Regions from separate parts of the Bacillus sp. PK6-025 genome, predicted to be linked through region 2. Evidence: predicted binding sites of a transcription regulator. Region 2 holds the regulator's gene; the other holds the start of a gene.
The links. Region 2 encodes LexA, which represses DNA repair genes until DNA is damaged. Its sites were predicted from a motif close to CGAACATATGTTCG; they were not measured.

Region 1: M1D67_RS05820 (YhjD family protein) is a predicted target of LexA. The motif match lies at 8,471-8,484, and genes of this name have one in related genera.

The regions. Positions count from the first base shown of each region.
Region 1 covers NZ_CP096509.1:1,143,669-1,155,254, reverse strand. The annotation lists gene allB (allantoinase AllB) at 1-1,323, opposite strand, end outside; gene M1D67_RS05845 (PucR family transcriptional regulator) at 1,928-3,541, shown strand; gene M1D67_RS05840 (MFS transporter) at 3,582-4,823, opposite strand; gene M1D67_RS05835 (S8 family peptidase) at 5,246-7,021, shown strand; gene lepB (signal peptidase I) at 7,165-7,683, opposite strand; gene M1D67_RS05825 (TVP38/TMEM64 family protein) at 7,696-8,307, opposite strand; gene M1D67_RS05820 (YhjD family protein) at 8,515-8,880, shown strand; gene M1D67_RS05815 (competence protein ComK) at 8,874-9,452, opposite strand; gene M1D67_RS05810 (IDEAL domain-containing protein) at 9,725-9,958, shown strand; gene M1D67_RS05805 (SDR family oxidoreductase) at 10,027-10,884, opposite strand; gene M1D67_RS05800 (FAD-dependent oxidoreductase) at 11,005-11,586, shown strand, end outside.
Region 2 covers NZ_CP096509.1:2,028,614-2,040,199, forward strand. The annotation lists gene M1D67_RS10615 (hypothetical protein) at 1-382, shown strand, start outside; gene M1D67_RS10620 (thymidylate synthase) at 442-1,281, shown strand; gene M1D67_RS10625 (NucA/NucB deoxyribonuclease domain-containing protein) at 1,576-2,004, shown strand; gene lexA (transcriptional repressor LexA) at 2,202-2,825, opposite strand; gene yneA (cell division suppressor protein YneA) at 2,978-3,289, shown strand; gene M1D67_RS10640 (YneB family resolvase-like protein) at 3,308-3,955, shown strand; gene M1D67_RS10645 (DUF896 domain-containing protein) at 4,021-4,254, shown strand; gene tkt (transketolase) at 4,418-6,421, shown strand; gene sirA (sporulation inhibitor of replication protein SirA) at 6,576-7,013, shown strand; gene M1D67_RS10660 (YneF family protein) at 7,098-7,316, shown strand; gene M1D67_RS10665 (aspartyl-phosphate phosphatase Spo0E family protein) at 7,397-7,558, opposite strand; gene M1D67_RS10670 (cytochrome c biogenesis protein CcdA) at 7,801-8,508, shown strand; gene M1D67_RS10675 (response regulator) at 8,592-8,963, shown strand; gene M1D67_RS10680 (CcdC family protein) at 9,037-9,531, shown strand; gene M1D67_RS10685 (DUF2621 family protein) at 9,567-9,995, opposite strand; gene M1D67_RS10690 (Hsp20/alpha crystallin family protein) at 10,200-10,607, opposite strand; gene M1D67_RS10695 (small acid-soluble spore protein P) at 10,744-10,890, opposite strand; gene sspO (small acid-soluble spore protein O) at 10,932-11,078, opposite strand; gene acnA (aconitate hydratase AcnA) at 11,313-11,586, shown strand, end outside.

The sequences.
Region 1 (11,586 bases), 880 kb from region 2:
TTCTTTATCATAGATTTCGACACCGCGAAGGATTGTTTTCACTACCTGAGCACCAATTTTGCGGCCAATATACGGACTAATTTTGTGTCGATATGCTAAGTCCTCAGCCTTTAATTCATAAGGTGCATCTTTCTTAATAAATACGAAATCCGCATCTTTCCCTACTGCAATACTGCCTTTTGATGATAGATTAAAACGTTTCGCAGGGTTTGTAGCAATAATGTCTGCAAATTTGGATAATGACATATTACGTTTTTGCACCCCCTCATCAAATAATATGTCAACATTATTTTGTATACCTGCGATACCCCCCCAAGCTTCAAATGCATTATCCGTAGCTTTTAAGTCTGGGGTACATGGTGAATGGTCTGATGTTACGAATGAAATATCTCCGTTTAATACCCGATTCCACATGCCTTCTAAGCGTGATTGTTCACGGATTGGCGGAGAACATTTTACAACTGGTCCGATATGATCTAGTTCTTCTTTATAGAAATATAAATAGTGTGTACATGTTTCGCATGTAATATCGACCCCTTCCTGTTGTGCTTTGACAATTTCATCTACGCCCTCTTCACAAGCTATATGAACGATGTGTACACGACATCCCGTTTCTTTCGCAAATAGAATTATTTTTCTAATCGGTTCTACTTCAGTAAATACGGGTCGAGAATCTACATAAGCACGTAATGAGGTTTCACCATTTTTAGATGCTATTTCCCCTAACTTGTCCGTAATTGCAGCATTTTCAGCGTGTACAGATAATATTTTGCCTGTCTTCGCAATTTGTTTCATACCTTCGTAGAGGGAATAGTCGTCCACATTCATGAAATCTCCTTCTATAGAACGGTCACCACATGTTGCTAAAAAACATTTATATGCAACAACACCATTGTTATCTAACTCTTGAATACCCCCATCCAAGTTAAATGGTACTAAACCGCCGTAACTCGCAACGTCTACAGATAATTTTCCTTTTCCAGCTTTAAATTTTTCTTGAATAGATTCCTCATCTACCGTTGCTGGCACTTGATTTAATGGCATTTCGATGATCGTTGTGACACCGCCTTTTGCAGAGGCACGTGTTCCTGTGTCATAGCCTTCCCATTCATCACGATAGCCGCCGCCCGGCTCTGTGATATGAACATGTGCATCAACCATACCCGGAGATACAATCGATCCTTTTGCATCGATAATTTTTGCACTTGTACCCAAATCCTGACCGATTGCTGCGATTTTGCCATCTTTAATCCCTACTTCGACTTCTTGTTCACCATTTTCCAGAATGACTAATCCATTTTTGATAATTGAATCAAAGTTCATTAAAATCATCCTCCTCTTTTAATGGTTGGATATAAAATACTGCCTTTCGCAACCGACAGCATTAATTCCCCGGATAGCCAAAATACCAAAAAAATGCAAATCATTAGATTTAAGATAGCACTTATTTAATGTTTCACCGATAGCAAAGTTAATGATCAAGAATAATAAATGGCAACCCCGCCCCACTATCAATGAAAACGGGACGCCATATTTTGAACCTGTGTATCCGTTCGCAACAAGTCATAAGGCTATCCGACAAGTGATATCGTTGCTTGAAATGGTGATGTAAAACATCACCAACAGCTATATAATCCGGAATATTATGCACTAGTCCCACCCCCAACGTTAAAAAAAGTAAATGAGGATGAAATTCTTTGTTCAAGTGATCTTCGGCATGATATCTTTGTTATAATCACACTTTTCAAAAAACGAAGAATCATGTTCAAGCATTAATGATTCTCCTTTAATATTTTTAACTAAAGGATTATACGTATAATTACCTTCAAAAACAGTGTACGATCAGATTGAAAAGTTATCCTTGTAACATCTTACATATTTCATTTTTATTTTATCTTTTTCTAACAAAGATAAGGAGGCAGCCTTTATGACAACATTAAAAGAAATATTATCTGTACTACAATTTTCAGATTTAACATTGCTAAATGAGCAGGGCGATTTGGAACGAGTGGTAGAAATGGTTGATATTACAGAAACGCCTGATATTAAAAATTTTACAACGCCGCACTCACTTATCGTCACAACAGGAATGAGCTATCAGGATGATCAATCCGGACTAATCAGTCTTATTAGTGAGTTAAATGATATACAAGTTGCTGGTCTAGGTATCAAGCTATCCCGATTTTTAAAAAAATTAGATGATGAGGTTATTGCATTTGCAAACAAATTAAAATTCCCAATTATTGAAATTCCGGAAAGTTGGAATTTAGGATCCATTACTCATCATATATCGTCATTTATCCTGGATGAAGAAACAGAAAAATTACACTTCGCATTAGATATCCAACAAGAGTTAAATGCTATGCTTATGCAAGGGTTAAGCCTGAACATGATGATTGAACGTTTAAGTAGACTTATAAAGGTTCCTGTCATGCTGCTAAATTCTTTTCATCAAGTTGAGTCAGCGAGTCATCACTTTCATCAACACTCAGAACATGTTCAAAAAAACCTCAATTATTTCCGAAGATATTTAAATTCAGAGCAAATCGAACCAAATCACAATGGTGTTTTCCAGGAAGAATATGCTATATTTAAGGTTCCTGCATTTAAATATTTTCCGTATTATCTAATGATTTCAAATGTTAATTTGCTCAACTATCCGTTTAGTTTATTAACAATAGAACAAGCAGTTAACACACTTAGTCTCGCAATTTATAAAAATAGTAAAATCAAAGAAGCAGAGCAGCAGGATACGAACCATTTTTTTACATCTCTGATGTCCGAACATCCTGATAACCTTGTTTCACTAACACAACACACCGACCTTTTAAAAAAATATCACATTCAACCCTCTAAATTCTACCAAGTGATGATTTGCGGGATAGACAAAGAAAAGAATGTAGAAAATAGCGCCTACTTAAATGAGCGATATCAGATGACTTTTGAGTGGTTAACGCATAAGTTTACTGGGATTGACCCTTCCATTAGTATATATATGTCTCAGGGTGAACGCAGATTTACGATACTTTTACAAAGAAGACATCATTATTATTTGGAATACTGCAGATATATCCAAAAAGAGTATCAGCTATTTTTTAATAGCTCCCTTTCATTTGGCATTGGTAATGAGGTCTCCGAGCTTTCACAATTACCACTGTCTTTTTTCGAAGCGAATGAGGCTTATGATAATAAATATGAACAAGGCGAAATAGAATTTGTAGAGCCCTATAAATCTAAAAGCGTAGAAGAATTATTACAACTCATTCCAACGAATAAATTAAAACCATTTATCATTTATACACTCGGTCCATTAGCTTATCCCCAAACAACGAAGGAAAAAGAACTAAGGTTTACGTTAAATGTCTATATGGCAAACCAATGTGATCTTACAAAGACCTCAGAGGATATTTTCATTCACCGTAATACTGTGAAATATCGTATTAAAAAATGCGAAGAAATATTAGGTCAATCTGTAGAATCTCCTGATACATCCCTGAGCATTCGATTGGCATTATTTGCTTCAGAGAAAATATCGTTGTAAATCAAAAGTAGAACCACCGGAAGTTTTCTTTTCTATTTATTTAGTTAGCTACTGTTTTATTCTGTCTTAACATAACCACAATGAAAAATAGCAACGCTGCTGCTGCGAGAAGGATGGTTGCAATATAGAATGCTAATACTTGCGAGCCGGTTACATCACCAATATAACCAGTAAGTGTTGGTGCAATAACAGATGAGCTCATTCCAAAGAAGTTAAAGAGAGTTAATGCTCTGGCCACTCTATCTCCTGATACGGAATCAGATACATAGGTTATTAAAACTGGATCAATCGCAAGTTTACCTAATAAGCCATATAAAATTAATGCAATATACAGCACTGCAGGATTTGGTGCAAATACTGTCAAACTAATTGTGATTGCCGCAGCAATTAATAGAAATAAAATTAAACGCAGACGCAAATGTGCATGTTTGTCTATGTATTTAGTAAATATCAAAGCACCAGGCACTGCAGTGACTGCAACTAGTGCAGCTACATATCCTACTGAGCCTTGAGCAAATCCTTTTTCTGCTACAAGGAAGGATGGCAGCCAAGTGACAATCATATAATAGCCATAGCATGTTGCAAAATACACAAAATATACAACTAATTGTCTTGGAGAAAATAAGCTTTCATTTAGAATCTCTGTGCTTTGTACGGCGTCTTTCTTCTCTTCAGCCACTTCCTTGTCTGATGTTTTATCTTGTTTAATAAACAACACAAACACAAATGTTACAGCTACGATAACGATAGCTGTTATAAAAAGCATATAATTCCATTGAATTTCAAAACCGCCTACTAAAACCGATGATCCGATTAGTCCAATTACCATTCCTAATGCTGAACCGCTATTTATTATCGCATTGGAAAAGCTTTTTTTATCTTTTGGCGTATGTTTGGCTGATAAGGAAAAGGCTGCACCGTAATATGAACCAGTCGAAATACCAGCCAATAACGAACCAATGTATACTTGCATGATAGTTGAACTTGTGCCAATTACAAATGCAGCCAGCGCAAAGACGATAAATGCAGGAATTAACACCTTTTTCTGTCCAAATTTATCGACAAGTGCTCCTGACGGAATTTGCATACCCGTATAGGCAAAGAAATAAATAGAAGCAACCAACCCCATTTGTGTATCACTAATATGTCCTAATGATTCTTGAATCTGTGGATATATTGGCGTAAGGATTGTACGATAAATCCAAATAGCTACCCACCCTAAACACAATGCAATAATGATCTTTTTGTAATAATCGGGGTCATGTTTCTTTGTTTTTTCCACGGTATGACACGCTCCCTTTTTATTATTTAATTAAATTGTAGGTTATAAGCCAGTCAATAACATTGTTCACTTTCAACAAAAACAAAAGTAACATTATACATTTTAGACAAAAGGCATCTGCTTAAAAATATCGATGAAAGATTCATCGATAGAAGCTAGTCCTATTTTTCCCATCTCTCTCATTTCTATAAAAGCAATCAGGTAAAAAAGATGGCTCTTTTTTAAACAAACCTACAATTTATTAAAAAAGCACTTCCCAAATAAACAGGAAGGCTCCCCAAACGTTGATATAGCAGCGTTCTTAACATTTCAAGAACTGAGTTGCACGACGAGCGCCCTTAAGACCGGCTTTCTTTCTCTTTGAAAATTCAAAAATTCTCCGATATATATAGCGAATGCCGCTAAATAAGGAGGAGAGCCGGATGAGAAAGTTATGGAAAATCGCGGTGTCCGCTGCAATGTTCGTCGGTTTTTCCGCAAATTCACCCCGCATTCAAGCGGAAAGCAATAAGCAGGAAAACGAAGTCATTGTCGTATATAAAAATGCCAGCGGAAAAGAAAACGTCATCGAACAAGCAGACACGGTAGAACACGTTTACCGGCACATTCCCGCAGCTGCTGTTACTGCGGACGACAAAACAGTGCGGGAACTTGAACAAGATCCCGACGTCCTGTATGTCGAAGACAACCTCCCGGTAGCTGCTGCCGACAGCACCGTTCTAAAAGCTGTCTCCAGCAGCACAGCGCAAACCGCCTCCGCGTTTTCACAGTGGAACATCAAGCCGATTCAAGCCGCACTGGCTTGGAATAAAGGTTTGACAGGGAAACAGGTGAAAATTGCGGTTATTGACAGCGGGATTTCCCCCCATGAAGAGCTGTCAATCGCAGGCGGTGCATCGATGGTCGGCTATACCGCTTCATACCGTGATGATAACGGCCACGGAACACATGTTGCCGGAATCATCGGAGCGAAGCATAACGGACGGGGGATCGACGGTCTCGCGCCCGGCGCGCAGCTGTATGCCGTAAAAGCGCTGGACCGGAATGGTTCGGGGGATCTGAAAGGCATCTTACAAGGCATCGATTGGTCGATCCAGCACGGAATCGATATCATCAATATGAGCCTCGTCGTTTCAGGCGACAGTCAAGTTCTCCACGATGCAGTAGATAGAGCATACAAACGGGGAATGATTTTAGTCGGTGCAAGCGGAAATGCCGGAAACGGAAAATCCGTTTATTACCCGGCCGCCTACAGCAGCGTCATTGCCGTCTCGGCCACCAACGAAAAAAATCAGATCGCCTCATTTTCCAACACCGGCAGCGCCGTCGAGTTTGCCGCTCCGGGCACATCGATTATCAGTACATCTTCCGATCGCGGCTATGCAATCGGAAGCGGCACTTCACAGGCAACGCCGCACGTCACCGGAATGTTTGCACTTTTGAAACAGCTGTACCCAACCGCTTCAAATGCTGAGCTGCGCAAGAAAATGCAGTTTTATACAAGCGATTTGGGCGCTCCCGGCCGTGATCATTTGTTCGGCTATGGATTAATCCGCTTCAAAGAGATCACACAGCCGTTGGAGAAAGCGCAAAAAGCAGTCGGACAAGCGGAAAAGACAAAGAAAAAAGCGGACATTCAAACCGCGCAAAAAGCGATCGAACCGCTGCCTGCAAACGCCGATAAAACCGCTTTGAAAAAGAGGCTCGATGCTGTTAAAGAGCAGCTTAAAAAGACAGCCGAAAGCAAAGTAAAACTCGCAGAGAAGCAAAAAAAGAAAACCAATGCCGACGCAGCCCAAAAAGCGGTCAATGAACTCGACAGCGGCACTTTCAAAACGAATTTGCAAAAACGGATCAACGCGGTCCGCTCAAGCCTCTTGAACACCGCAAAGCAGGCCGTTGCCAAAGCTGAAAAAGCGGCCACAGACTCAAACCTCGGCAAAGCGCAAAAAGCGATTAATGAGCTGCCTGCCGGAAAAAACAAATCAAATCTGCAAAAAAAGCTGAACACCGCGAAAAAGCAAGCCGCGTCAGCCTATAACAAAAAAGTGGCAGCGGCGAAAGCCAAAGTTAAAACGGCCGAACAAAAGAGAACGAAAAAAACAAAATCGGCAGCGCAATCAGCGGTCAGCAAGCTGAAAGCATCCGCCGAAAAAACGAAGCTGCAAAAACGAATCAATGCGATCAAACTGAAATAGCAAGAAAAAAAGCCCGGAATCCCGGGCTTTTCTTGCGAATACGTCTTTTTTGATGCTGTTCTGCAATTTGGCATTTTCGGACACGACAATTGCGACATCGTATTCCTTTCGGCCGGGCGCTTGCTTTCCGCCGCATTCTCCAATCACTTTTTATCAATTCTTTCCGTCACAATCCCGACGATGTCCCGGTCTGAAACAAAGCCGAAATGGCGGCTGTCAAAGCTGTGGATCCGGTTGTCCCCGAGGACGAAGTACTCATTTTCAGGCACCTTTTCCTCTCCGGTCACTTCCTTCAGCGTAAAATCCCCTGTCAAGTCCCCTCCGGCAGTGACGGCCTTTAAATCGTCCAGATAAGGCTCTTTGATCTTTTCTTCGTTGATATACAGCTGATCATCTTCATACCGGAGGGTTTCGCCCGGAAGCCCGATCACCCTTTTAATGAATATATCTTTGTCAGGTCCTTTAAACAGCACGATGTCAAATCGGCTGATTGTTTTAAAGTGGTGGGCGAACCTGTTGATCAAAAGTTCGTTGCCCTCCTGAAAGGTCGGATTCATGCTGACGCCTTCTACTTTATATTCAATGAAAACGGCATTTTTGACCTGAATTCCGACGACGATGACAAGCAGCACCCCGGCTATGACCAAAAAACGCTTTTTCAATTCTGTGTCCCCCTAGTCTTTCTCTCTCTGGCTGAATCTCACGTTCAGACGATGTTCAACCCGTTTTCCGGCGTACCATAAGATCAGTATGACGATGATCACGGCAGCTGTCCGCAAAGGCTGGGTAAAAAGCGCCTTCAGATCATGGCCGACAAAGCTCACCATAAAAATCATCACGAACTTGCCGCAAAGCACCGCCAGTGAAAAAGGCAGCAGGCTGACTCTCGAAAGTCCTGCCACAACATTTACCGCAGCCGAAGGCGTGAATGGAAAGCAAAGCAGGAGAAACAGCGGACCGAAGCCCCGTTTTTCCACCCAGATCATCAGTTTTTTTACGGATGGATGCCTGCGGATAAAACCGAGTGCTCTTTGCTGGCCGAAATGGCGGATAAAAAGAAAAACTGCTATAGAGCCTAAAGATGCCCCGATCCACGTCAACAAGAACCCCTGCCATAAACCGAACGAATTTACATTGGCGACAACAAACACGAGCAGGGGTAAAAACGGGAGCAGCGCTTCAATAAACGGCAGCAGAACGGCTACAAAAGGACCAAAAGCCCTGTAGCTCTGAAAAAACTCTGTTAAATTCTCTTCTGTAAAATAGCTGAATAATTGCTCCAACATTGATTCTCCTCAGGGCGGTTGTCTACTTCTATTCTACACTTTAAATCAAAAACTTTAAATCATCCGTCTCGATGTTTTCTGTATTAGTCTGAAACAACTTGATCATTTTAGTCATTTTTTCCCGTTCTTGATTAAAAGGCCGTCTTTCGTGTAAAATAAAAACAGAACAAACGTTCCTTATCAACAAAAGAAATGAGGAGAAAAGCCATGACAAGAATTCCCGCCGAAGCCAGGGATATGATTGAAAAGGCGATTTACCTCCCGATGACCGTCAGCATATTAAACCGGGACATGAAAATCATCCAGCAGGGGCCATTCAAGCTGAAAGACCCCTATCAACGTCTGATCGAACAGGCGTTAAAGCTTGCCCAGCGCGATCTGTACGACGTGAAAAATGAATTGCGCCGACGGAAAATCAAGGTGCACGAAGTGTCACGGGACGAAGCCTTTACGATGTACTCTTTTATATATGAAGGATACGAAGAAGAGCATAACTATTTTAATCCCCGCATCCGCAATCAGGTATCCGCGCTTCTTGAGCACTATTTATTCAAAGCCGCTCCCGATCAATAGCGCTTTTTCAGCTCCCTGAGGATGAATTCGTATATCAGCTGATTCCGGTCTTCCTTCGGATAAAGCATAAATTCCTGTTTCTTCTGCATGGCGTTTCCTTCAATCCGGTCGATAAATTTTGTTCTCAACCATGCCGTTCGGTAAACCTGGTTTTCAAAAGATGTGATGGATACGGGCAGCTCCAGCGTTTCCCCGTTGACAAACGTGACAAACGTGTTGTCATACTTTGCCGCGCAAAACTCGTGAACATGCGCATGGGAAAGCCACCCGCACTGAGGACGAGTTGAGGAAAATGTGGGAAAAAGAAAAATATTGTTTGAGTGATCCACCATGATCGGCGGTTTATGGGAAACTTTAATGACCTCATATGTGCCCGCTTTTCTTCCCGCATAGCTCGATCCGAAATAGCGGCAGCTTCTTTCGATGATCTGAAACGGCTTCATATTGACGCGGAAAGTCCTGTCGGTCTCGAGTATTTTTGAAGCGGGTTTCTCCCCCTCTCCCAGAGGCAGGACAGCCATTGTCGAACTGTTTACTTCATACGTATCTTTTGTCATATCCTCTGTGCTCATCTTGATCCTCCTAATCGTTAGTAAATTTATACTATTAATCTAACATTATCCTTTACAAAACGACAGGATTTTTTCCAATTAATTTGAAAATATGTTTTTAAAATGCAATTTTTATATTTTGTTCGATTAAATCCGTATTTCTTAGTCCAAATATACAAACTTTTATTCTTATAAACACGCATCTCCAAATAATTATCTAAAAATTATAAATACTTATTGATTTTTTGTTGCGTAATCCATATACTATAAAAAAGGCATCAGGGGGAATCTTTATGAAAGAGAAAAAGTCGTACGCTGAGCTCATGAAGTCCCGCAATACCCAAAAGGTGAAAGAACTTGATGTAACCATCACGGATATCTACATTCAAATGGTCCTTGATGAATCGCTTTTTAAACGGCGTTTGCACACGCTGAACAAGAAGATTAATGAAGCATTAGACAAAGGAGATAAGCAATCTTTCCTTGAGCTTTCAAGAGAATATACAGCGCTGAAAAAGCACGCTTAACGGCCAATCCCTCCCGGATTGGCTTTTTTACGCGGAAAAAGCCGGCTTATGAAATAGTCCCGGCCTTTTTATCCGTTAATAATCGTTCCGCCGTTGACATGGAGCACTTGGCCCGTCATGTAGGAAGAATCGTCGCTGGCTAGAAACAAATAGCTCGGCGCCACTTCAGCAGGCTGTCCGGGCCGTTCCATCGGCGTTGTTGAACCGAATATTTCGACCTCTCTCTCCGTAAACGTCGACGGGATCAGCGGCGTCCAAATCGGACCCGGCGCCACCCCGTTCACACGGATGCCCTGATCGACAAGCGACAAAGCGAGCGAACGCGTAAATGATGTAATCGCTCCTTTCGTCGAAGAATAATCGATCAGCCTTTCATTGCCGGCATAAGCCGTAATCGAAGTGGTATTGATGATTGAGCTGCCTTTTTTCAAATGCGGCAGCACAGCTTTTGTCAAATAAAACATTGAAAAAATATTCGTCTGAAACGTTCGGATCAGCTGATGGCTTGTAATTTTTTCGATTCCCTTTTGCGGATGCTGTTCAGCCGCATTATTGACGAGTATATCGATCGTTGGGAATGCTTCCTTTGCCTGGCGCACAATATCGTTGCAAAAAGCCTCGCCTCCGATGTCTCCTGCGATCAGCTTGCATCCGACCCCTTCTTTTTCCACATACCCCTTTGTTTCTTCTGCATCGCGGTGTTCATTTAAGTAGACAATGACAATGTTCGCGCCTTCTTTCGCAAACAAAACGGATACGGCACGGCCGATTCCGCTGTCTCCTCCCGTAATAATCGCGGTTTTCCCGGCCAGTTTCCGCTCTCGTTTCGGCCGGTCGAAAACGGGCCGGGGATCCATCAAATACTCCAATCCCGGACGCTGCGTTTGGTGCTGGGGAGGCAGTACTTTCTTCGGCTGTTTGCTCAAAACGATTCCCTCCTTCACATCGATTCAACCTTACTATTTTATGAAAACGCCCCTTTTTTATGACAAGCCGTTTCACATGCATGAATATTTCTCAATTGGGAAAATTTAAGAACAAAACAGATGGATGATGGAGGGAACCTTGTGAGCAATCAAGAACAAAAACTGCCGGACTCGCCTGAATCGTATTGGAGAAACAGTACAGATCTTCCTAAATTCGAAGAACTGTCTGAAGATGTCAAAACAGATGTCGCCGTCATCGGCGGCGGCATGACCGGACTGACGACTGCTTATTTACTGACGAAAAAAGGCTACAGCGTCGTCTTGATCGAATCCGGGCGGATACTTGACGGAACAACCGGCTATACGACAGCCAAAATCACCGCACAGCATGATCTGATCTATGATGAGCTGATCGGGCACATCGGAATGCCGAATGCGAGACTGTATTATGAAGCAAACCTCAAGGCGCTGTCCTTTATCAAAAACCTCGTGCTTGAGCAAAAGATCCCGTGCGATTTTGAAGAACAGGACGCGTGCATTTACACAACTGAAGAACAATCGGTACAAAAAATCAGAAAGGAATATGAGGCATACCAAAAGCTCGGGATTGACAGGGAATTCATCAAAGATCTCCCCGTTCCAATCGATATGAAAGCAGGACTTGTTATGAAAAACCAGGCCCAGTTTCATCCGCTCCACTAT
Region 2 (11,586 bases):
CGGTTTTTTCCCGGCAGCACAAATTCAAGTCAAGCCGACAACCGGCGGAGTTAAGGTCCTTTACCATCGGCCGAACGGAAAGGTGTCAACTCAAGTCTACTCTACAGAGCCTGTTGACATGTCCGTTTTTTGGGAGGCAGCTGAATGCTCGCAAGCGGCATTGAAGCCTGCGCCATTACTGGAATGCAGAATTCCGTTTCAACATGAAATCGCGCATTGGGAATTCAGCGGCTGGGACATATATCTTAGCACGAGCAAAGGATTATACAGAGAAGCGAAGCCGGACACAATCGAAGGCTGGACTGAGAAAATCCATGATGTCACCGGATACGATAAAAATGTTATCAAGAAAGCGTTGGAGATTTATCAAACCCGCGCATGATCTTAAATCTTGAAAAAAACTCATTTTATACATATCATGTGGAAAGAGGAGAGGATAAGATGAGCCATTATGACCAGCAATACAATGCAATCATTCAAAAAATTATTGAATCAGGGATCTCCGATGAAGAATATCAGGTCCGGACGAAGTGGGATTCAGACGGAACGCCGGCTCATACGCTGAGCATCATGAGCGAAAAAATGCGGTTTGACAATTCGGAAGTGCCGATTTTGACGACGAAGAAGGTGGCGTGGAAAACGGCCATCAAAGAGCTGCTTTGGATCTGGCAGCTGAAATCCAATGATGTTCAAGTTTTGAACGATATGGGGGTTCATATTTGGGATCAATGGCGGCTTGAAGACGGCACAATCGGAGCAGCCTACGGCTATCAATTAGCGAAGAAAAACAGAACGGTTAACGGGCAGAAAGCCGATCAAGTGGATTATTTGCTCCATCAGTTAAAGCATAATCCGTCTTCACGCAGGCATTTGACCATGCTGTGGAATCCCGATGACTTGGACGGCATGGCCTTGACGCCCTGCGTCTATGAGACGCAATGGTATGTGAAAGAAGGAAAGCTCTCTTTGGAAGTAAGAGCGAGAAGCAATGACATGGCGCTTGGCAACCCGTTCAATGTGTTCCAATATAACGTCTTGCAGCGCATGATCGCCCAAGTCCTCGGTTATGAGCTGGGCGAATACATCTTCAATATCGGCGACTGTCACATCTATACCCGTCACATCGATAATTTAAACATTCAGATGAAACGCGAGCAATATGAAGCGCCGAAGCTGTGGATCAACCCGGACATCAAAAACTTTTATGACTTTACAATCGATGATTTTAAATTAATTGACTATAAGCACGGCGACAAGCTGACATTTGAAGTTGCCGTATAAACAGGCGGATTTTCCGCCTGTTTTTTTGTTGTGTGAATGAATCATTTTTAAAAAATACAACGATGAAAAAATTTGCATATCCGGCAGCCGCATGTTTCCTGACGGCTCCCGTGTATACCGTTTAGAGTGGACGCAAAAAGTACATGCAGTTTTTCACGGGTATGCCCCGAGCATTTAACTTACGTTTATTTACACAATCTAAACGTCTTTTTCACAAAGAGCCCGAAAAGCAAAAACAATTCTCTCTTAATCTGTTAGTGACACCAGCATATACAAGAGGAGGTTGTTTTTGTCATGATCAAAAAATGGGCGGTTCATCTGCTGTTTTCCGCATTGGTGCTGCTTGGGCTTTCGGGAGGGGCTGCATATTCTTCTCAGCATGCCGAAGGCGTTGCAAGGTATGATGACGTATTGTATTTTCCGGCATCGCGCTATCCTGAAACCGGTGCTCATATAAGCGATGCGATCAAAGCGGGCCATTCAGATGTCTGCACAATTGAAAGATCTGGAGCGGATAAGCGCCGTCAGGAATCATTAAAAGGGATTCCGACTAAGCCGGGCTTTGACCGTGACGAATGGCCGATGGCCATGTGTGAAGAAGGAGGAAAAGGAGCGTCGGTCAGATATGTCAGCTCATCGGATAACCGCGGAGCCGGCTCCTGGGTCGGGAACAGGCTGAGCGATTACGCTGACGGGACGAGAATTTTGTTTATCGTTCGATAAAAGGGAGACAATGAAAAATGTTTCCTCAAGGAAACATTTTTGTTGACAAGAAAACTCGTTTGGGGGATAATGGTAATGTAAGCATATGATCAATCCCTCTGTTTCAGGCTCGCATCCTTCATTCCGTCTGGATGTGGGCCTGTTTTTTCGTGCGAAAAAAAACCGCCGACCGGCGGTTTTGCTGATGAGTCCGTTTTTTAATGAACCGTGCGGAATACGCCAATGACTTTTCCGAGAATCGTCACATTCTGGAGGATGATCGGTTCCATCGTCGGGTTTTCCGGCTGAAGGCGGATATGGGTTTCTTCCTTGAAAAACCGCTTAACAGTCGCTTCGTCGTCTTCGGTCATCGCAACGACGATATCTCCGTTGTTTGCGGTGTTCTGCTGTTTGACTATCACATAATCCTGATCAAGAATTCCGGCATCGATCATGCTTTCGCCCATGATCTCCAGCATAAAGACATGCTCATCCGGCGGCGCCAGGCGGTCTGGAAGCGGAAAGTATTCCTCAATGTTTTCGACTGCGGTAATCGGCGTACCGGCCGTCACCTTTCCGATGACCGGGACATTGACAACCTGGTTTTTCGGAATGTGAATTTCTTCCTCTGTATCGAGAATTTCGATCGCTCTCGGCTTCGTCGGATCCCTTCTGATCAATCCCTTCGTTTCAAGCCTTGCCAAGTGGCCGTGTACCGTTGAACTTGACGCCAGGCCGACCGCTTCTCCGATCTCCCTGACGGAAGGCGGATAGCCTTTGCGTTTCACTTCTTCTTTAATGAAACGCAAAATATCAAGTTGTCTTTTTGATAGCTTCGTCATTTTTTGCACCTCAAAACGTCGATTTTAGCTAGATTATAGCATGTTTTTCCTTTGAGTACAAACATAGGTTCGAAAAAAAACGATTGACAGAAACATTTGTTCGTATGTATACTGAAATCATAAAACCGAACAAACATTCTGGGGTGATGGATATGAAAAGAGAATCATTGATTTTTGTCAGTCTGTTTACTGCTGTGATCAGCTGCTGTATTCTGTTTGTGTCTTTTGCCGGTAAAATCGAAGAAAGAAAGCAATATGTTAAAATAGAAGTGCAGGAAGGCGATACATTGTGGGAGCTGGCCGACCGGATCAAAGGCGGAAAACCCGCTGACAAACAAAAATTCATCGAATGGGTCGCCGATAAAAACAATCTGCCGACCTCCGTTATTAAACCGGGCGATGTTTTGGTCCTGCCGGTAGCCAAACAGCACTCCGATCAATATCAGCTTGCAGTTGTAGAATAAATGATTGAGGGGATTTCCATGAATGCGATTATTTACACCAGGGTAAGCACTGCGAAGGAGCAGCAGGAAACCTCATTAAAACGGCAGGCTGAAGAGCTCCAGTCGCTTGCCGCCGAGCACGGGATGAACGTCGTGAACGTCATTTCCGAACAGGCGAGCGGATATGAGATGGACCGCGACGGCGTCTTCGATCTGCTCGAGGAAATCAAAACATCAGACATTGACGCAGTTTTAATACAGGATGATACGCGACTTGGAAGAGGGAATGCCAAAATTGCCCTTCTTCACTGTTTATATAAAGAAGGCGTTCAAATCTACACGCTGGCTCACCGGGGAAAACTTGAGCTTTCCGAAGCGGATTCGATGGTTTTGGAGATTGTCGGCATTGTCGAAGAATACCAGCGGAAAATACATAACCTGAAAATTAAGCGGGGAATGAAGAAGGCGGTCGAAAACGGCTACCGCCCGGAGAGGAATCTGAAACACCGCAATGAAGGCGGCGGGAGAGAGCGGATCGAAGCGCCTCTTTCAGAAATCGTCAGGCTCAGGGAGAACAAGCTGACGTTTGCGGAGATTGCAGCCGTGTTGAGAGGGTTCGGATACAGCATTTCAAAAGCAACCGTTCACCGCCGCTACCAGGAGTATAAGGACGGCCTTGCAGACTAATCTGTTGTCAAACGAAAGCGGATTTAGTAGTATGATGGATATATACCGAATCAAAGGAGTATCTTATGATTTCTAATGAAAAAATAGCCAGAATTAACGAGCTTGCCAAAAAAGCAAAGAGCGGATCTTTAACAGACGAAGAAAAAGCAGAACAGCAGAAGCTTCGCCAGGAATATCTTCAAGGCGTCCGCGCGTCTATGAAAAACACGTTGAAAACTGTGACGATTGTTGATCCTGAAGGTAATGATGTGACGCCTGAAAAGCTCAAACAGGAAAAAAGAAACCGCCGATTGCATTAATTTGGGGAATACGCCGATATCGTATTCCCTTTTTGTATATACTACAATTTAAAATGAAGGCAAAGATTCGTCATTTTTCACTGCTTTTGAGCTGAAATGGTTGTGAAAACCGATGGGTAGATTTATGATAAGAAAGTAGAGTCCATACAGGAAGGGGATCATAATGAAAACGATTGAATTAAAATCTGTCGCAACAATACGAACACTCTCCATAGACGCGATTGAAAAAGCTAAATCCGGTCACCCCGGCATGCCGATGGGGACTGCTCCGATGGCTTATGCGCTTTGGACAAAAATGATGAATGTCAGCCCTGAAAATCCGAATTGGTTTAACAGGGACCGTTTTGTGCTGTCCGCCGGACACGGATCAATGCTTCTGTACAGCATGCTTCACTTAAGCGGATATGACGTTTCAATTGAAGACCTCAAGAATTTCCGCCAATGGGGAAGCAAAACGCCTGGACATCCGGAATTCGGACATACTCCGGGTGTAGATGCGACGACAGGCCCGCTTGGCCAAGGAATCGGAATGGCTGTCGGAATGGCGCTTGCTGAACGTCACCTTGCGGAAACTTACAACCGTGACGACTATCGCGTCGTTGATCATTATACATACAGCATTTGCGGTGACGGAGACTTGATGGAGGGAATTTCATCGGAAGCGGCTTCGCTTGCGGGACATTTGAAACTCGGCCGTCTCATCGTGCTTTATGATTCAAATGACATTTCGCTTGACGGTGAATTAAACCGCTCATTCTCTGAAAATGTGAAGCAGCGTTTTGAAGCGATGAATTGGGAAGTGCTTTATGTTGAAGACGGCAATAACATTGCCGAGATTACGGCGGCCGTCGAGAAAGCGAAACAAAATGAAAAGCAGCCGACATTAATTGAAGTGAAAACAACGATCGGTTTCGGCTCTCCAAACCGCGCGGGAACATCCGGCGTTCACGGTGCTCCGCTTGGCTCAGAAGAGGCGAAATTAACGAAGGAAGCGTATGAGTGGACATACGAAGAAGATTTTCATGTCCCTTCTGAAGTGTACGAACACTTTAACGAAACAGTGAAAGAAGCGGGCAAGAAAAAAGAGGCGGAATGGAACGAGCTGTTCTCCGCATACAAGAAAGCCCACCCGGAACTTGCCGAAGAGCTTGAACTTGCGATGAAGGGCGAGCTTCCTGAAGGTTGGGATCAGAAAGTACCTGCGTATGAGAAAGGAAGCAGCCTTGCTTCGCGTGCATCCTCAGGGGAAGTATTAAACGGAATCGCACAACAAGTGCCGTTCTTCTTTGGCGGATCCGCTGACTTGGCCGGCTCCAACAAAACGACAATCAAAAACGGCGGAGATTTTTCAGCGAGAGATTACGCCGGCAGAAATATCTGGTTCGGTGTACGTGAATTTGCGATGGGAGCAGCTTTGAACGGAATGGCTCTCCACGGTGGCCTTCGCGTATTCGGCGGAACGTTCTTCGTTTTCTCCGACTATCTGAGACCTGCGATCCGTCTTGCGGCATTAATGGGGCTTCCTGTCACATATGTGTTTACACATGACAGCATTGCCGTCGGAGAAGACGGACCGACTCATGAGCCGATTGAACAGCTGGCATCACTTCGTGCGCTGCCGAACTTGTCCGTCATCAGACCTGCAGACGGAAATGAAACAGCAGCAGCCTGGAAACTGGCGCTTCAATCAAAAAGTCAGCCGACTGCGCTTGTGTTGACACGTCAAAACTTGCCGACAATTGATCAGTCTCCTGAAGCAGCTTATGAAGGCGTTGAAAAAGGTGGATATGTCGTTTCGAAAAGCCAAAACGAAAAACCGGAAGCGATCTTGCTTGCGAGCGGATCTGAAGTTGGCCTTGCGCTTGACGCACAAAGCGAGCTGAAAAAAGAAGGCATTGACGTATCCGTTGTCAGCGTTCCGTCTTGGGATCGTTTCGACAAGCAGCCGGCCGAATATAAAAACGCTGTTCTTCCAACTGATGTGACAAAGCGTCTCGCAATTGAAATGGGATCACCGCTCGGATGGGAGAGATATACCGGCACTGACGGGGACATTCTCGGAATCGACCATTTCGGTGCTTCAGCTCCCGGCGAAACGATCATGAAAGAATACGGTTTTACGCCTGCGAATGTAGTTGACCGGGTGAAAAAACTGTTAAATCGCTAATCGGGCATATGAAAGAGAATGATCTGCGGATCATTCTCTTTTTTTCATTTCGACAAAATTAGTCGCTTCTTTTATCATCATCAGACAATTATTTCTAACCCCCTTTTGTATAATAGAAAGCATATATTCTTCGATACAGGGGGATGAGACAGTGATGGAACGCCATTATTATACGTATTTGATAGAAGAGGAATTTGCCAGCCATTATTTTGGAAGAGAGTCTGTCATGTTCAAGCTGTTTTACGATTATCATTGGACGAGCCCCGATCAAAAGTCTCAATTAGCCGCCAAGCAGATCGAGTTCATTACAAAACCGATTCCCGCAGCCCATATACACAAAAGAATGAAAATGAACCTCTGCCGGGAAGACTATACACAAGTTGACTATGTATACAGATTGATTGTTCCAAAAGGAAGCGCTTCTTTTATTATCAAAGACCGACATATTGAGATTTTGGCGAAGGGTCCATTCGATGCCGAAACGGTATTCTTTGAGGTTTTGCGGAAAGTAAGTCCATGTTTCCTTGCGATGGATTTTAATATGAAACGTTACGGCTGGCTGAACCCTGTGAAAGAAAGAAATTTTGTATAAAAAAAAGAATTTGGACTGTAAATGTTGTATAATAGCGTTTGGTTTAGTACACTTTATACGAGACAACATGAAGGAGGAAATTAAATGGATTTATGGGTTGTCATCCTAGTGGGCGTTTTAGCATTGCTCGCAGGTGTTGCACTCGGATTTTTTATTGCTCGTAAATATATGATGAACTATTTGAAAAAAAATCCGCCAATTAATGAACAAATGCTGCGCATGATGATGATGCAGATGGGTATGAAACCATCCCAGAAGAAAATTAATCAAATGATGAAAGCCATGGAAAATCAAACGAAATAATACGAATGCGATTATGACATAGAAGGAACATGGTTATAAAATAAAAAACCCGCTTCCGGGTTTTTTATTTTGATCTATGATTATTGTGTATGTCCGAGAGATAGTTTTTGGTATTCCAAAAGAAGGATATCCAGCTGCTGGCTGTGCTGAATGGTGATATGTGAAGTCATGCCGTTTGTCATGACGATTTTTAGCAGCTCTTTTCTTTTTTCCTCAATTTCATGAAGCAGATTTTCTTTCATCACAGGAATTTATCCTTTCTTCTGTAAAAATCATCTTTTTGTTGCCTACTAAATGTTATTATATCCATATATAGGTTCCTTTTCAATTCTGAAGGTGATAAGGGTAAATTGTCAAAATTGATTATATAAAGAAATTCGTGAAACCAACATCCTTTTTTGTGATATGTTAGGAAATTGAAATGTAATTGTCATATCAAATGATTTTCTTTCATAGTATTCCAAAAAATAGAAGGGAGAAAGAGATGGCTGATATCAACTATATTCTCGCTTTCGGTGCAGGGTTTCTATCGTTTATTTCGCCATGCTGCCTGCCGCTGTATCCCGCTTTTTTATCATATATTACAGGTGTCAGCATGAGTGAAATCCATTCTGACAGACTTATGTTTCAAAAAAGGAGCCTGATACATACGATCTTTTTCCTGATTGGCTTTTCGATGATCTTTGTGGCTCTCGGCTACAGCACATCGCTTGTCGGGTCCTTTTTTAAGGATTATCATCAGCTCATCAGGCAGCTTGGCGCGGTATTCATCATCTTTTTTGGATTTGTCACACTGGGGGTTTTTAAGCCTGAATTTTTAATGAAAGAAAGGCGCCTCCATTTTAAAAACAGGCCCGGCGGCCTGCTCGGTTCTGTCGGAATCGGAATGGCATTTGCCGCCGGCTGGACGCCCTGCACCGGTCCGATTCTTGCAGCGGTCATCACACTTTCCGGAACGAACCCGATGTCGGCCGTGCCTTATATGGTGCTTTATGCGCTCGGATTCAGCCTGCCGTTTCTGCTCCTGTCTTTTTTCATGACAAAGATGAAATGGCTTCGGAAGCATCAGCTCATCATCATGAAGATCGGCGGAATTGCAATGATTGCAGTCGGAATCCTGCTGTTCTTTGACTGGATGACGAAAATCATTATCGTACTGTCAGGCCTGTTCGGCGATTTCAGAGGCTTTTAGATACCTGGCTAAGGACCGCCTTGGTTTTTTGTTATAATAGGACTTATTCACAGCAAAATTGAATAATGATGTTGGAGGGGAGTATGACAAGGGTTTTAATTGTTGATGATGCAAAATTTATGAGAGATAAAATCAGAGAAATACTTGAAACAGAAGACTTGCAAGTCGCGGGTGAAGCCGGGAACGGGGAAGAAGCTGTTTTGCTTTATCAAGAGCTGCAGCCGGACTTGGTTATCATGGATATTACAATGCCTGTGAAAAACGGGATTGAAGCTTTAAAGGACATGATCCAGCTGAACCCGAAGGTGAAAGTGATCATGTGTACGGCCATGCGGCAAAAGCGAATCGTTGTTGAAGCGATCGAAGCCGGAGCCAAGGACTTTATCGTCAAGCCTTTCGAGGAGACGAAAGTCGTCGAAGCGATTCGCCACGTGCTCGGAAATCCTTGCAGCTGAAAAACCTGAACATGGTTTTTTTCTTCGTTTTGGAGTATAGTAACAAGTAGAGAAATTAGCTTTAGAAAAAGGGATGATATGTATGATGATCGTCGTTTCATCTATACTTGCCGTCGTGATGGCCGTCATTGTCATGGCTGTCAGAATCAAGTCATCTGAAAAACCGGCTACGGCCAAAAAAATTATACTGCCTCCGATTTTTATGAGCACCGGTGCTCTCATGTTTTTATTTCCGATGTTCCACGTGACCGGTGCCGAATTTTTGGAAGCTCTCACAGTGGGCATGATCTTTTCTATTTTCTTAATTAAAACCTCAAAATTTGAAATCCGCGATGATAAAATCTATATTAAACGCTCCAAATCGTTTGTGTTTATTTTAATTGCGCTGCTCGTCATCCGGATCGCGATGAAGAGCATATTAAGCACAACGATCGATTACGGCGCACTGAGCGGAATGTTTTGGATTCTGGCTTTCGGGATGATCGTTCCTTGGCGGATTGCCATGTTTTTATCGTTCAGAAAGCTTTCAAGCCAGATTGAAGCGTCAAATCACATACAGGTCAATTAAAACAAAACCTTTCCTTCTTTCAGGAAAGGTTTTGTTTATTTAAAAAGCTCTTGATAGGAAGAGTGATCAATGTTCTTTTCTTTTAAACGCTTTACGAGGAACTTATGGTCTTTTTTCGGTGTGGCCATAATATAGCCTCTGACGATTAAATCCCGGTCGATTGCGCCTGCTTTTTCCTTTAATGCGAGTTCTCCGATCTTTCCGGCGATTTTCGCTTTTGCTACATCGCGAAACAGTTCGGGTACGGGAGAAACTAATTCTTCAAGCAGTTCTTTTTCTTCTTCATTCCACAAATGCCTTGTCTGTTCAATATAATAATCCTGCCAGTCCAGCTCAGATTTCCCATCTTCTTTAGGCAGCCTTTTTAAAAATTTGCGAAACATGAAAAAACCGCCGATTGACAAGAGGACGATCATGATGACGATCCAAGCGAGCATCAGCCATAAAAACCATCCTTCCAGCATCTCTCATCACTCCTTTGTCTATAACCTATTTTACATGAAGGCGTTTTAGAAGAACATAGAAAAAATAATATAAAATGGGACACCGGCCTGATCAAAAGAGGTGCTAGAACATAATCTATTGTATAGCAATTCCCTAATCGGCCATAGAGAATTGCTAGCGGATATTTGACGAACGAACGGAAAAAACCCGGATGGCAAAGTGTTTTACGCGCTGTCCGGGTTCTGCTTGTTGTGCATGTATGATATAAAAGGAATATGAAATGAAAGCGAAACTTCATCTTGGCTTGCTTCCTTATTGATTTTAACTGCAAGAATGCTGTTCTCGCATTCCGCTTCGATCTGTTTGTCATTCAAAAAGAAAGGAAGCATCAGCGATTTTTCGTAATGCTGTTCATCGGTTTTAACCGCAAGCTTGAAATCGTAGCCGGAAAACGTCATGTCAAGGTGCCGGGCATTCAAGCGGCTTAAATCTGCTTCGATTATATATTCAGTGCTCGTTTCATAAAGGTCGATCGGAAAAGTCTCATCATAGAGGAGAAAAGGGTCGTCAACAAACTGTTTCATCCATTCTTTATCAAAATCTGCGGAATCGAAACGTTTTGTATTTGTCATTTGATCATTCCTCCATACCTAGCCTTACCGTTAGATTATGCACAGCTGTGAATTCATGTGAAGGAGGCGATTCGAAGGGGGTTGCATCGCCAGAGAGGTAAAGTAAAAAACCGCGCCGTGAAAGACGCGGAAAATGTTACATATCGTGACTGGAATTATGTTTTTGTCTCGTATGGTTCCGGTTTTTAACTTTTTTGCTTCCGCTCAAAGGCTCTGGCTGCCCAGGCTGAGCTCCTTTCGGTGCGTTTTTGCGCATATCTTTGCCGTCGTTTTTATTTGTCAATGTCTTAACCTCCTAAGCCATTCATGAAGGATTTTTAGGATTTATTGATTGGTCTTCCGTTTTTTGTTGTTTTGGCGTTCCGCCTCAGTGAGAATATGCTGGTCATCTTCAATATATCCCGCGCCGTTTCCTTGGCGTTTAGCATTGTTCATTCCATTGATGACATGATTTGCTTTTCGTTTGGCCAATTTCGATCACCTCAGACTGTAGTATAGCCTTAGCGGGTGTATTGTATAAAAAAATGTATTTCCAGTAAAATAAACTTTTTTCCTTATATAAGGCATTCTTATTGAATTTAATAAAAACATTGATATTTACTTATGTTTAAAATTGTTTTAAGATTAAATTGTGAGAAAATTGTGGTGAAATATGCCGATTTTTCTGGCGTATGATCTTGATCTTTAAAGGGGGATTTTGGAGAAATGGCGAATCAGCAACAAGTCGCAAAAAAAGACGCTTTTCAATCAAGAAAAACGTTTACAGTACAAGGCAAAACGTACAGCTATTATTCTTTAAAAGCATTAGAGGATCAAGGAATCGGAAACGTATCAAAACTTCCTTATTCCATTAAAGTTTTGCTCGAATCCGTTCTTCGTCAAGTAGACGGGAGAGTCATTACAAAGGAACACGTTGAAAACTTGGCAAAATGGGGCACTGCCGAATTAAAGGATATTGACGTTCCTTTCAAACCATCCC